Regions from separate parts of the Microbulbifer sp. ABF4_143 genome, predicted to be linked through region 2. Evidence: predicted binding sites of a transcription regulator. Region 2 holds the regulator's gene; the other holds the start of a gene.

Region 1 (6,673 bases), on a different contig from region 2:
CTCCGCTCAGAGCGAGGCGGTAAAACGCCTGCAGGAAGTGCCCTGACGCCGGAGCAGCAGCGTATACAGGAACTGGAGCGCAAGCTCAGACGTGTCGAAGAGGAGAAAGAAATCCTAAAAAAGGCTACGGCTCTCTTGATGTCGGACTCGCTGAACAATTTTCGATAATCGAGCGATTACAGGAGAGCTATGCTGACACAGGGGGCAAGCGGCAATCCGCTTCTATGGCCGTGATTATTATAAAGACCATACATTTACACATACGGAGAAAAAGGCGATTCAAGATGTTTTAAAGCTAGCGTCTTATCTGCAATAGGCACCAACCTGGAGCCCGCCGAAAGCCCCCAGACTGCAGCGCAATAACATTATTATTGCGCCTCTAGGGGCTTCTCTATTTCAAAAATTCAATGCACGTTCGTTTAGCCGATGACAGCAAGGCACCACCATTACCTCTCACAATGCTACCTGAAGGGCTTTACCGCCGGTGAGTCAAAGAAGTCAAAACTTGTCGTTATCGACCTCCAGCGAAAAAAGAGCTTTGAAACCATCCCACGAAATGTTGGGGGCATCCGTGATTTCAACAGAATCGAAGTCGAGGGTGTAGATCCTAATTACCTGGAGTCTGAGCTCGCCAAGTTTGAGGGAGAAGCAGCAACAGCGCTCAAGCGGCTCAGAGATGCGCAAGACTTTTCTGGTCGCGACAGAGATACGCTTATCCAGCTTATGGCGCTAATCGCCGTTCGCTCTCCTGAAAGGCGGGAACATAAACGGCAGTTTCACGAACAGATAGCTGAAAGAATCATGGATATCCTCCACAGTTCAGAGGAATTCTGGGATCAGCAGATGCAGCAGATGGAGAAGGATGACCCCAGCTTCGAACGAAAAGTCTCGTATGCAGAATCGAAGCGATTCCACGATAGCAAGGCCTATACAGTAGACGTCGCACGTGAATACCATATTCACACTGAAATGGAGGAGGTAAAGACCTTAGTTCCATTCTTGGCAGAAAGGAACTGGCTGCTTGTAACAGCTAATGCAGACACAGGGCCACTTATTACTACGGATTCACCGGTATGCCTTACGTGGAAAGATCCTGATAAGGTCCCGCCGGCACTAAGACGCAGTCCCGGCTTCGGCCTAAAGGAAACGGAAGTGTACTTCCCAGTTTCCCAACACCTTGGGCTGATAGGTGAGTTTGACGGCCCCCAGGGGACGCTAGAGGCCAACAAAGAACTAGTCTCTCTCCTAAATGCAAACATGCTATACAACCTTCACAGTCAGGTATATTCGCCCAAGCTGGACTTCAAATTTTTTGGTAGGCAAAACGCGCTGACCAGTGGAAAAGAGTTTCTGAGGGAGCTTAAACGCGAACACGCACACAACCCTATACCTCAGGAGCCCTAATGGTCAGTGCCCCCGTGTGGTGGGGTTATTTGTGGGGTCTGCCGATGAAACCAACAAAAAGACTATAGAAATCAACACCTACAGCCAGCTTTTCGACTCCCGCCATCCCACCAATCACTAGTCTGAGCAAGTCTCAAAAAGACCTGAAAGCCGCGCCCCATCCCCACTAGGGTTTGCGGCTTTTCTCTTGCCTTCCCCCCCCCAAAAGTACTTGGCCACCACATCTTGCTCCTCACATCACTCCCCCCTTTAGGGAGGAGGTGAGGAACAACGCTGGGGAAATGGGCAAAAGAAGCAGAACGCCGCGCACTATATCACCAGTTGTTGGCTGGACTTTAACTACCGCATGGGCGGCGCCGGCTATCAACCAGCCGGCCATCGCACTACAGCCATTGGCGCCCTACCCGGCACCAATGGCCCGACTCGGTTCGAATATCCATCCGGGACGGCGCTAGTGTTCGGCAAGTTCCGGGTGGCCATGCTGGGATACATAAACCGACGCCAAGGGGGTACAGGGAGGCGCTGGGGCCACGACGACCTCAGTCTTTTTTCTTCTTTTTTGAATCGCTTTTATAAACCTTGAGCGCTTTACGGCGTCCTTTGGGGTGTGTTCTTCCAGCTCATCCGGGAATGCCTCGGCGTCTGATTTCCGGATGGTCTCAGGGCCGCCCGAGAGTATGCCGCGCTCGTCGAAGTCGGACGGGCCGTTCTTGAACATCTCGTCGGCTACGGACTTCAGCCACTCGTCGAACTCTTTGGTTCCCAGTTCCGGGCGCTTGCGATTGTCACTCATACCAAATCCTTATAACAGAAGTCACCCCTCGGGTATTGTAAGAGAAGCCGGGCAGGCGATTTAAGTAGTGAGCGCGCACCTTTTCGTTAACGGGGTTCATTATCCGTACCTGATCCGCGCCTATTGCCCGTGCATAGGATATGGCGGATAAGGCTGTAAGCCTTGAGATCATCCCGCTGAGTGGTGTGTTTGTAGTGGTCAAGTTTTTTGTCTGATTTTTCGCCATTACAGCAAAGCGAGCCCCCACAGTAAACAGGCAGGAAGAGGGGACAGGCGCCACCACCAGGAGGTGATATTTCGCGGAGTTGCCACTCTGCCACCCCACACTCCATTAGGGGAGGCAGCATATTGTGTAACACCATTTGTAACAATCTGAATTCGTTGAGTTCCGGGCGTAATTTGCTGTAATGAATCTGCCGTGCGAGGTGCCAATTATTGGTCTACCCTCGTTGATGCTGAGGGATCGATCTCAATTCCAATAATTAAGGAGCGCCTCATGGCCAGTATTACATCCACAGTATCCAAGCGGCTTACCACCACCATCCCCAAGTTCAAGAAAGTGCTTCAACAGGCACGGGAGCGGGATGTCAACGAGTCTGACACCGTTACCATCGTTATAGACATGCTGGAGCAGATCTTCGGCTTCGATAAGTACTCTGAAATCACGCGCGAGTATGCGATCCAGGGAACTTACTGCGATCTGGCAATCAAATCCGGCAAGCACATCGATTACCTGATCGAGGTCAAAGCTATCGGCATCAAGCTGAAAGAGGGGCACCTAAAGCAGGCGGTTAACTACGCTTCGCGCGAGGGCATCAAGTGGGTAGTACTGACCAACGGAATTGACTGGGAGATCCACCGCGTGACCCTTGACGGCAAGGTGGTCAATGAGCTTCTGTTCACTATCGACATGACTGAGATCAACCCGCGCAAAAAAGATGCGCAGGAACTGCTATTCACGCTCTGTAAACGGGGCGTAAAGAAGGATCTGATTGACGATCTTTACGAGTACCGACAGTCGGTAAACCGCTACACAATTGGCGCACTATTGCTTACCGATGCGGTACTTTCTTCCGTGCGGCGAGAACTGAGAAAGCTCAAACCAGGCATCAAAGTTGACAATGATGAGATTGCTGAACTTGTCCATCATGAAGTGCTCAAGCGGGAAGTTCAGGACACAGATGCTGCCAGAGAGGCGGAAAAACAGATTGCCAAAATGTTGAAACAGCAGCAGAAGGTAAAATCAAAAGCCAAGTCAAAGCCCATCCAACCAGTTGGGCCGGTGGTGACTGAACCAGCATCGCAACCCCAGCCAGTGTCGGAGCCGGGATAACAAACTGCCCGCGAATTAAGGCTTTTTATCACGCGGTCAAAACCAATCGAGGAGTGCGGCGGCTTCTTCCAGTTTGCCGCCGTATCACCATAGCTTCCTTTCAGAAGATTCAAGCAAAACAGCACTCTTCGGTCAATCATACTGGATGAGTGTAGTGGCCAAATTCACTATGCCACTACAGTTTTAGCCGCCAAAAGCAGGCCAGCCAAGCAATTACGGGGTCCAAGGGAGACTTTTCGACTCCCGCCATCCAACCAATCAAAAAAGTCCGCTACCGAAAGGTAGCGGACTTTTTTGATTGGTGGAGTTGACGCAAGGGGAGCGCAAATGCGCTGAGTTCGATCAACATCAAATTTGACAACGGGCTCCCTATTTCACCCAGACCAATCGAGTGCAACATGCATCCCCATGTGACACAGTTTTCTTCACACGCCTAAAAAATCTCCAGCACTATCGACACCACCTGCTACTTTTTATTGTTACTTCCAGAGCGATTCAATCGCCCATCCCGGCGCGATAAAGCACGGGCAAGCAAACGGATAATTTGCTGTTCGGATGCAGCAACACATTTCGAACCTTCAGATGGAGCTGATCATGGTTTTCAAGCGATTTATCGCCGCATTTTTCTTTGTCGTCATGTTGCTGCCACCGCCAGCCAGCGCCCAGGACGACTGGCTGACTGCCGACTGGGGCGATTTCATTGTCCGTATCGGCGGCAGCTACATACACCCGGACGACGAATCCACGTCGCTGAAATTCCGCGTGCTGCAACACTGGAGCCTGTACAACACCACCTGGGAGATCGACTCCGCACAAACCTGGCAGGTCTCCGCCGTCTGGCGCCCCTCGGAGCTGTGGGGGGTAGAGCTGATGCATATCAACGGCGCCGACTACGACGTCGACCTGGACAATGTCACCGGTATTCCCGGAGACGATCTGGTCGAGCTCGGCGACTTCAAAGCCACCACCACCCTGGCCTTCGTCAACTGGTATCTGCTCGACTCCACCTGCCTGGCGCGCCCCTATATCGGCGCCGGCATCAACTATACGGATTTTCACGACGTCAGCCTGAGCCGCGAGTTCAACGATTTCCTGACCGATCTGGACCTCGCCACCGGCAGAGCCGATTTCAATCTCGGCCACTCCTGGGACTGGGCGGTGCAGGCGGGCGTCGATCTCAGTTTCCGCCGCGACCTGCCGCTGCTGGTCAACGCGTCCGTGCTCTACTACCTGTCGGACACGGACGCCAGGGTCACCTTCCCCACTGAGCTGGGACAGGATCGCTTCTACGCCCAGTTCGACTACGACCCCTGGGTGATCAATCTCGGCATCGGCTACAAATTCTGACCGGACGCCGCCGCCGAAGACGGTGGCGGGTTCGGGATTGTCAGCTAGATTGAATTGCTAAATGGAGCCGCCTGACAACGATTCGAGACGGCAGTTGCCACGAGAAATGCAGGAATAAACGTGGGCAGAAATCAGAGACACGGCGCTTCGGCGCGCAACAGCTCAGGGGCGGCGGGTATCTGCTTGGCCATCGGCCTCTGTGCCGCCGCCCTAGGCGCCCTCTCCGACCGCGCCTGGGCCGAGTGCAGCCCCGGCAACACCGGCACCGCCGGCGCCGACCATATCACCTGCGATCAGGACAATGACGCCGAAGGCGCAGACGTGGAAACCTTCGCCGGCGACGACACCCTGAACCTGGACGGCGGCACCATCGGCAGAGTCGACACCGGCGACGGCGACGACACGATCAACCTCAACGACGTCAACGAGCATCTTACCAATCCCCCGCTGCCGGACGGCAGCAGTGAGGCGGACGAGGAAGACATAGATCCGGAGCAGTTCCAGATCATCGAAGTCATCATCAAAAACGGCATAGATGCGGGCGCGGGCAACGACACCATCACGATGGACAACCGCCACGCGGATGTCGGCGACTTTATCGAAGGCGGCGGTATCGATGGCGGCAGCGGCGACGACACCATCAAGCTGCTGGACGGCCTGGCCTTTCACGTGTGGGGCGGCGATGGCGACGACAACATCATTTTGGACGGCGGCTTCGTCTTCAACTACATAGACGGCGGCGACGGCGACGACACCATCTACTGGGACGAGGGCATCGCCAACGAGGTGCGCGGCGGCAGGGGTTCCGATACGCTCAGGATCGATTCCTTCGCCTATGAAAGTGGTCCGCTGCTGGACGGTGGGGACGACGTCCACGCCGACGACGGCGATATCGACACCCTGACCTTCATCCTCGATCACGAACAGGACGCCAGCCTGCTGCGCAACTGGGAGCGCATCGTCATCTGGGGCAGCTCCAAGATGGCGTTTTTCGGCGCGCTCAATGTCGGCGGCGGCGTGGACGCCGACGGCAATGACCTGGGCCTCGACATTCTGTTCGGTGGCTTGGTGCAGTTTATACCGCAGCAGTTTACCGTCACCGGCAATATCGCCAACGCCGGCACCCTGGACCTGGCCTATAACGGCCGTTTCGACACACTGCTGCTGAACGAGGACGCCGCGGGCAACTACGGCGATTACATCGGCAAGAGCGGCCGCCTGTGGATGGATGTAAGGCTGGACGGCGACGACTCCCCCGCGGACCGGTTCAAGATTGCCGGCGATACCAGCGGGCAGACCGCCATCCGCGTCACCAACCGCGGCGGAATAGGCGCAGCCACCAGTGGCGACGGTATCAAGCTGGTGGAGATAGACGGCAATTCCGCCGAGGGCGCCTTCGTGCTGGACGGCGACTATGTGGCCAAGGACGGGCAACCGGCGGCCGTCGGCGGCGCCTACGCCTACACACTGCACCACAACGGCGTGGCGGACCCGGACGACGGCGACTGGTATCTCCGCTCGATTGCCAATCATCCGGACTATCCGCAGGAGGGGGAGATTCCGCGCTGGCAGCCGGGCGCGGTGATGTACGAGACCTACCCCCAGCTGCTGCGCTCCCTGAACCTGCCCACCAGTCTGCGCAGCCGCGTCGGCAACCGCTTCTGGGTGGGCAGCAGCTACAAGGACGCCAACCACTGCGACTACGCCACCTCGGTGGAGCGCGCCATAGACGGCGGCGGCCCCTGGGTGCGCGCCACCGTGCGGCGGATCGAATCGGAGCCGATGGAATCCACCAC
Region 2 (6,673 bases):
CGACGCCGAAGCCGCGGGTGGTGATGGCCGGGGTGCCGACGCGCAGGCCGCTGGTGATAAACGGCGAGCGCGGGTCGTTCGGCACCGCGTTCTTGTTCACGGTGATGTTGGCGCGGCCCAGGGCCTCGTCCGCATCCTTGCCCGTGTACTCCTTGCCGATCAGATCCACCAGCATCAGGTGGTCGTCGGTGCCGCCGGAGACGATATTGATACCGCGGTCGAGGAAGGTCTCGGCCATGGCGCGGGCGTTCTCCACCACCTTCTTCTGGTAGGCCTTGTACTCGGGGCTCATGGCCTCCTTGAAGGACACCGCCTTGGCCGCGATCACGTGCATCAGCGGGCCGCCCTGACCGCCCGGGAATACGGCGGAGTTGAGCTTCTTCTCGATCTCCTCGTTGGCGCGGGCCAGGATAATGCCGCCGCGCGGGCCGCGCAGGGTCTTGTGGGTGGTGGAGGTCACCACGTCGGCGTGGGGGATCGGCGACGGGTATTCACCGGCGGCGATCAGGCCGGCCACATGGGCCATATCCACGAACAGGTAGGCGCCCACCTTGTCGGCGATCTCGCGGAAGCGCGCCCAGTCCATCACGCGCGAGTAGGCGGAGAAGCCGGCCACGATCATCTTCGGCTTGTGCTCCAGGGCCAGGCGCTCCACTTCCTCGTAGTCCACCTCGCCGGTCTCCGGATTGAGGCCGTACTGCACCGCGTTGTAGATCTTGCCGGAGAAATTCACCCGCGCGCCGTGGGTCAGGTGGCCGCCGTGGGCCAGGCTCATGCCCAGCACCGTGTCGCCCGGGGCGCACAGGGCCTGATAGACGGCGGCATTGGCCTGGGAGCCGGAGTGCGGCTGCACATTGGCGTAGTCGGCGCCGAACAGCTGCTTGGCCCGCTCTATGGCCAGGGTCTCCACCTTGTCGACGTATTCACAGCCGCCGTAGTAGCGCTTGCCCGGATAGCCCTCGGCGTACTTGTTGGTCAGGCTGCTGCCCTGAGCCGCCATCACCAGCGGGCTGGTGTAGTTCTCGGACGCGATCAGCTCGATATGCTCTTCCTGGCGGCGGTCCTCCTCCTGGATGGCTTCCCAGATATCCGGGTCGTAGGAGGCAAGTGTGACTGATGAATCAAACATGGTGTTCCCTCGATAATACGGGCTGAGTCAGACGGGGTGAAACTATAGGGCTGAACTATAGAAAGGCGCGCATTGTACACCAAGGAAATCGGCACTGCGCAGAAATGACGGCGCGGTCAGGCCAAAGGTCGGACCGCGCAGGGAGGGAGGGGTTAGAAAGTCAGGGTCATGGTGCCGGACCAAAAGCCCACATCTTCCTCGATCATGGTGTATTCCAGCTCGATATTGGTGTTGGGGCTGTAGTTGAAGCCCACGCCGGCACCGAGGGAGATACCGGTGTCGTCCTCGCTGAAGCTGCCCACGGAGACATCCTCGTACAGCAGGCCCAGGCGGCCCTTGAAGTAGAGGTCGCCGTAGGAGCGGTAGGTGCCGTAGCCGGCCAGGGTCTGGATATCCACATCCACGTCGCGGACGAAGACGTCGGCCTCGCCGCTGATCAGCGAGTTGGTGTACTCGGCCTCGAAGCCCCAGCCGGAAGGCAGGGTGAAGCCGCCGCGCAGGCCCACGTTGAGCGGGCTGTCGGCGTTGGGCATATCGATATCCATCAGGCCCACGGTGGCGCCCCAGTAACCGCCCTCGGCGGAGGCGGCGGAAGAACAGACCAGCGCCAGTGCAGCTACACCTTTTGCAATCTTACGCATAGGAATTCCCCAATTTGTTGGTCAGACTTTTGTTCAATACAGAGTTGCGCGGATTTTAACCGCCCTGTTGCCCGCCGAACAGTTACCGGGTCACAGAAGTGGGGGTAATCGCCGCGGGGCATCCTGTGACCGCGGCCGCGGGGCCTTGGTTCCATACCCGCGGGCCCGGCCCGCGCGGATGCAACCGCGTGAAACCGCCGGGTCACATACTGTTGACGCAGCCAGACCCCGCGCAAAGCCGCCTCCACCCTGTGCGCGGATCTTCGATTCGCCCTATCCCACCCGCCGTTGCGCAAACTGCCCGCGGCTTGATCCAGATCAAGCGACCACTCCCGGGGCCGACAACAATGGGGGTATTCGGAAATCAATGGAGGCCAGGGATGAACGCTATCTATCGGCAACTGTGCCGCGACCACAAACATATGCGGCAGTTGCTCGACTGCTTCGAACAGCTGTTGCGCGACTTCAGCCATCGCGACAGAGACCCGGCCACGCTGGGGCTGATGCTGGACGCGCTGGACTATTTCTCCGTCTACCCGGACAAGTGGCACCACCCGGTGGAAGACCTGGTGTTTGAGTGCCTTCTGGGCAAACCCATCCACGACCGCGACGCGGTGATTGCGGCACAGCTGCAGCATCGGCGCATCGCCGCGGCCACCAAGCAGATGTGTGCGCTGTTTTACGCGGTGGCCAACGACGCCGCGGTGGAACGGCATACGCTGATGGGCGCCAGCCACGTCTACCTGCGGCTGCAGCGCGACCATATGGCACTCGAGAACAGCGCTATATTTCCGCAGGTGGAGCAGTATCTGACCGCCGAGGACTGGGACGCAATCCGCGTCCGGGTGCAGGAGCAGCGGGACCCGCTGTTCAACACCGAGACCAAAAAAATCTACGAATCCCTTCACCAGCACCTGACTGAACCGGCGGCCGCCGTCGCCTGAGCGGTTCACAAACGCACCAACCGGGAGGAAATATGGAAATCAAGCGTCACGGAATTTCGATCGGCGTCGAGCGCGTCGGCTCCGAGTTCTTTCTCTATATCAAGGCCATAGGCCGCCTCACCCACGAGGACTACGAGCGCATAACCCCGCTGATAGACTACGCGCTGCAGGGGGTCGACAAACCGCAGGTGCAGGTACTGGTGGACGCGCGGGACTTCGAGGGCTGGGAACTGCGCGCCGCCTGGGATGACTTCAAGCTGGCGCTGAAGCACGGCAATGAGTTTTCCAGGGTCGCCATACTCGGCGACGAAAAATGGCAGGAGATAGCCGCGCGCATCGCCTCCTGGTTTATCTCCGGCGAGGCGCGCTTCTTCGAGGAGCCGGAGGAGGCGCTGGACTGGCTGGCGCAGCCGCTACCGGAAAAGGGCTCCGCGCCCACCGGCTCCAAACAGCCGGGGCGGCGGATTTTTCCCGCGCACACCTGACTCTCCCTGATCCACGCATTCCGCTTTAAACGGCTGCAGTGGCGGCAAAGCACAGGGGCGGGTATTTCGAAACGCTGTAAATACGTCCCTGTCGCCAAGGGTTCGAAATACCCGCCCCAGTACTTTGCCTTCGATTTTGGCTGCAGGACTCTGTCAGCGACCGAACCCGGCATCGCTGGCCGTTTTGATTTCGCCCTTCCTCAACCGGCCGATTTCAGCCGTCGCTGTCGTAGCTGCAGTGGGTGCCGGCCAGCTCGCTGAGTCCGACCAGATCGAGGATCTCGACCTCGCGCCCGCTGACGCGGATCAGCTTTTCCTTCTGGAAGCGGGAAAACAACCGGCTGACCGTCTCCGCGGTGAGGCCCAGATAGTTGGCGATATCCGTGCGCGGCATCGACAGCACGAATTCACTGGCGGAATAGCCCCGGCGCGCGTAGCGGCTGGAGATATTGATCAGCAGTGCCGCCAGGCGCGTATCGGCGGAGCGCCTGCCGAGCAGCATCAGGATATCGTTTTCCTGTTTCAGCTCTTCGGAAAAGATGTTGTAGATCTGCTGCTGCAGCGCCGGCACCTGCTGCGCCAGCGTCTCCAGTTGGGAAAAGGGCAGCACGCAGACGCTGCTGTTCTCCAGCGCCTCGGCGTAGCTGGGGTGACTGCGGCCGCTGTAGGCGTCCAGGCCCAGCAGCTCCCCCGGCAGTGCGAAATGGGTCACCTGGGTATCGCCGTCGGTGGCGATCACCGCGGTCTTGAAGCTGCCGGAGCGAATCGCGTAGAGGTTGGCGAAGGGGTCGCCCGCGCGGTACAGGGTGTCGCCGGCCTTGACGACCTTCTTGCGGCGGGTGACCTGCTCCAGCCGGTCGATATCGCCCTCGGACAGGCCGGCGGGCAGGCACAGGCGCCTGACCGAGCAGTTGCCGCAACTTACTGCCTTGGAGGAATCAGTCATATCGAAACCGGATCGCAAACCATTGATACGGGGATTGTACCCCGGCCTCCGGTTACAGTCCCCCCTCACAGCACACGGGAGTAGCGGGCGGTGGTTTCCTGCCCGTGGAAGTAGCTGTCGAATGCGGAGGCCGCATTGCGCACGAACCAGCGCCCGCTCTCGGTGACGCTCAGGCTGTCGGCGTCGTCGCGCAGCAGGCCGTCATCGATCATCGGCTGCAAACGCTCCAGCTCCGCGCGGAAGTAGGCATCGAAGGGCGCACCGGCGCGGCGCGAGGCCTCGCCCTTGTCGAGGCGCAGGCGGCACATCAGCTCGCCGATCAGCCACTGGCGCAGCCGGTCGTCCTCATCCAGCAGCCAGCCGCGGCTGGCCGCCGACCCCCGCTCGCCGATGGCCTGGGTATAGTCTTTCAACTTGTGCAGGTTCTGCCAGTAGCCGTCGCGGCTGTAGCTGATCGCCGAGGCGCCAAGCCCCACCAGCGCGTCCGCCGGCATCAGCGTGTAGCCCTGGAAGTTGCGCTGCAGCATCCCGGCGTGGGCCGCCTTGGCCAGTTCGTCGTCCGGCTTGGCGAAGTGGTCCATGCCAAGGAACTCGTACCCGGCCTGCCCGAGGCGCGATACCGCGGCCAGCTGCATGGCAATCTTCTCCGCCGCCCCGGGGATCAAATCCGTTTCGATCAGCCGCTGCGCCTTGAAACGGTGCGGCAGGTGGGCGTAGTGGTAGAGGGCTATGCGGTCCGGTGCCAGTTCCAGCACCCGGTCCAGCGTGCGCTGCAGGCTGGCGACATCCTGCCGCGGCAGGCCGTAGATCAGATCGTAGGAGATGGACTCGAAGCCGCGCTCCCGCGCCGCCTCGGTCAGCCGAGCCACCTGCTCGGGGCTGCAGATACGGTTGATCGAGCGCTGTACCTCGATATTGAAATCCTGGATGCCGAGGCTGAGGCGGTTGAATCCCAGCTCGCGCAGGGTATCCAGGGTATCGATTTCGAGGGTGCGCGGATCCGCCTCTATGCTGTACTCGACCCCGTCGCCGGGGCGCAGTTCGAACACCTCCCCCAGCCCCTCGATCAGGCGGCGCAGGTCGCCGTCGCCGAGGAAAGTGGGCGTGCCGCCGCCCAGGTGCAGCTGTGTCACCGGTGCACCGGCGGTCTTGTCGCTATACCAGTGCGCCTCCCGCAGCAGGTGGTCGAGATAGCTGGAGGCGAGCCCGTACTGCCGGGTGATCACCTTGTTGCAGGCGCAGAAGTAGCACAGGGAGCGGCAGAAGGGGATATGTACATACAGCGACAGGCTGCGGATATCCCCCAGTGCGCGCCAGGGCTCGGCGGCGCCCAGCGGCGCGAAGCGGTCCGCGGTGGGATAGGATGTGTAGCGCGGACAGGGGCCGCTGTAGCGGGACAGCAGTTCCGCCGACAGGCCTGCGCTCTCCGGGTCGTGAGCCATGCTCTTCTACCTCTTGCAGTTCGATGCAGAGGTTAAGCGCCGCGGGATCTCCGCCCCTTGATCCAGATCAATTTTCCACCGCGCCGGCGGGGCGGCGGAACAGGTTCTGGATGCTGGAGAAATCCAGCTGCCGGTTCTCCTCGCTGCCGCCGTGCAACTGATAGAGGTTTTTCGCCAGCGCGCCCAGCGGCGTGGACGAGGCGCTGCCGGCGGCGGTGTCCATCGCCAGGCCCAGGTCCTTCAGCATCAGCGCCACCGCGAAGCCGCCGCTGTAGCCGTTGGCCGCGGGCACATTGTCCATCACCCCCGGATAGGGGTTGTACTTCTCCAGCGACCAGTTGCCGCCGGAGCTGGCCTTCATGATGTCCGACAGCACCTTCGGATCCAGGCCGTTGTCCACCCCCAGCTGCAGCGCCTCGGCGGTGCCGATCATATGGACGGCCAGCAGCATGTTGTTGCAGATCTTGGCCACCTGGCCGGAGCCGGCGGGGCCGGCGTGGAAGATATTCGCTCCCATGGCCTGCAGGAAGGGCCGCGCCGCGTCCAGCGCCGCCGCGTCGCCGCCGCACATAAACGACAATGTGCCGGCGGCGGCCGCGGCGGTGCCACCGGAGACGGGCGCGTCTATCGCGCGTATGCCGCGCTCGCCGGCGGCGGCGATCAGCTGGCGCGCGTCGCCCGCGGCGATGGTGGAGCAGTCGATGACCAATGTGTCCGGTTCCAGCGCCTGCAGCAGTCCGCGCGCCCCCAGGTAGAGCCCCTTGACCGCATCGCCGCTGGGCAGCATCGAGATCACCACATCGGCGCCCCGCACCGCCTGCTGCGCGCTCTCGCCGCGCTCGCAGCCGTTGCCCACCGCCTGTTGCAGCGCCGCCTCGGACAGGTCGAAGGCCGTTACCCCATAGCCCGCCGCGACCAAGTTGGCGGCCATCGGGCCGCCCATATTGCCGAGGCCGATAAAGGCGATTTTTTCCATTGTATGCACTCCTTTCTATTTATTCTTTATTCCCTGTGGGATGGCTTTGCCCATCCTACGAATCTACAAATCCGACAGCGGATTCCCGGCCCAGGGCGCCTCGAAACAGC

What was found. The regulator FNR, encoded in region 2, switches genes on or off when oxygen is low (the NO sensors DNR and NnrR bind a similar motif). The targets are predictions, from matches to a motif close to TTGATNNNNATCAA.
Region 1: the regulator FNR is predicted to act here: its motif matches at 3,869-3,882, upstream of ACXAF3_RS15140 (OmpW/AlkL family protein).

What each region holds. Positions count from the first base shown of each region.
Region 1 covers NZ_JBSWWT010000021.1:37,843-44,515, reverse strand. The annotation lists partial or broken gene ACXAF3_RS15160 (transposase) at 1-194, shown strand, start outside; gene ACXAF3_RS15155 (DUF4238 domain-containing protein) at 427-1,404, shown strand; gene ACXAF3_RS15150 (hypothetical protein) at 1,856-2,197, opposite strand; gene ACXAF3_RS15145 (type I restriction enzyme HsdR N-terminal domain-containing protein) at 2,694-3,530, shown strand; gene ACXAF3_RS15140 (OmpW/AlkL family protein) at 4,125-4,877, shown strand; gene ACXAF3_RS15135 (autotransporter family protein) at 4,998-6,673, shown strand, end outside.
Region 2 covers NZ_JBSWWT010000035.1:2,942-9,614, reverse strand. The annotation lists gene glyA (serine hydroxymethyltransferase) at 1-1,129, opposite strand, end outside; gene ACXAF3_RS17640 (outer membrane beta-barrel protein) at 1,282-1,770, opposite strand; gene ACXAF3_RS17635 (hemerythrin domain-containing protein) at 2,151-2,714, shown strand; gene ACXAF3_RS17630 (SpoIIAA family protein) at 2,747-3,199, shown strand; gene fnr (fumarate/nitrate reduction transcriptional regulator Fnr) at 3,414-4,145, opposite strand; gene hemN (oxygen-independent coproporphyrinogen III oxidase) at 4,211-5,587, opposite strand; gene mmsB (3-hydroxyisobutyrate dehydrogenase) at 5,655-6,563, opposite strand; gene ACXAF3_RS17610 (enoyl-CoA hydratase/isomerase family protein) at 6,627-6,673, opposite strand, start outside.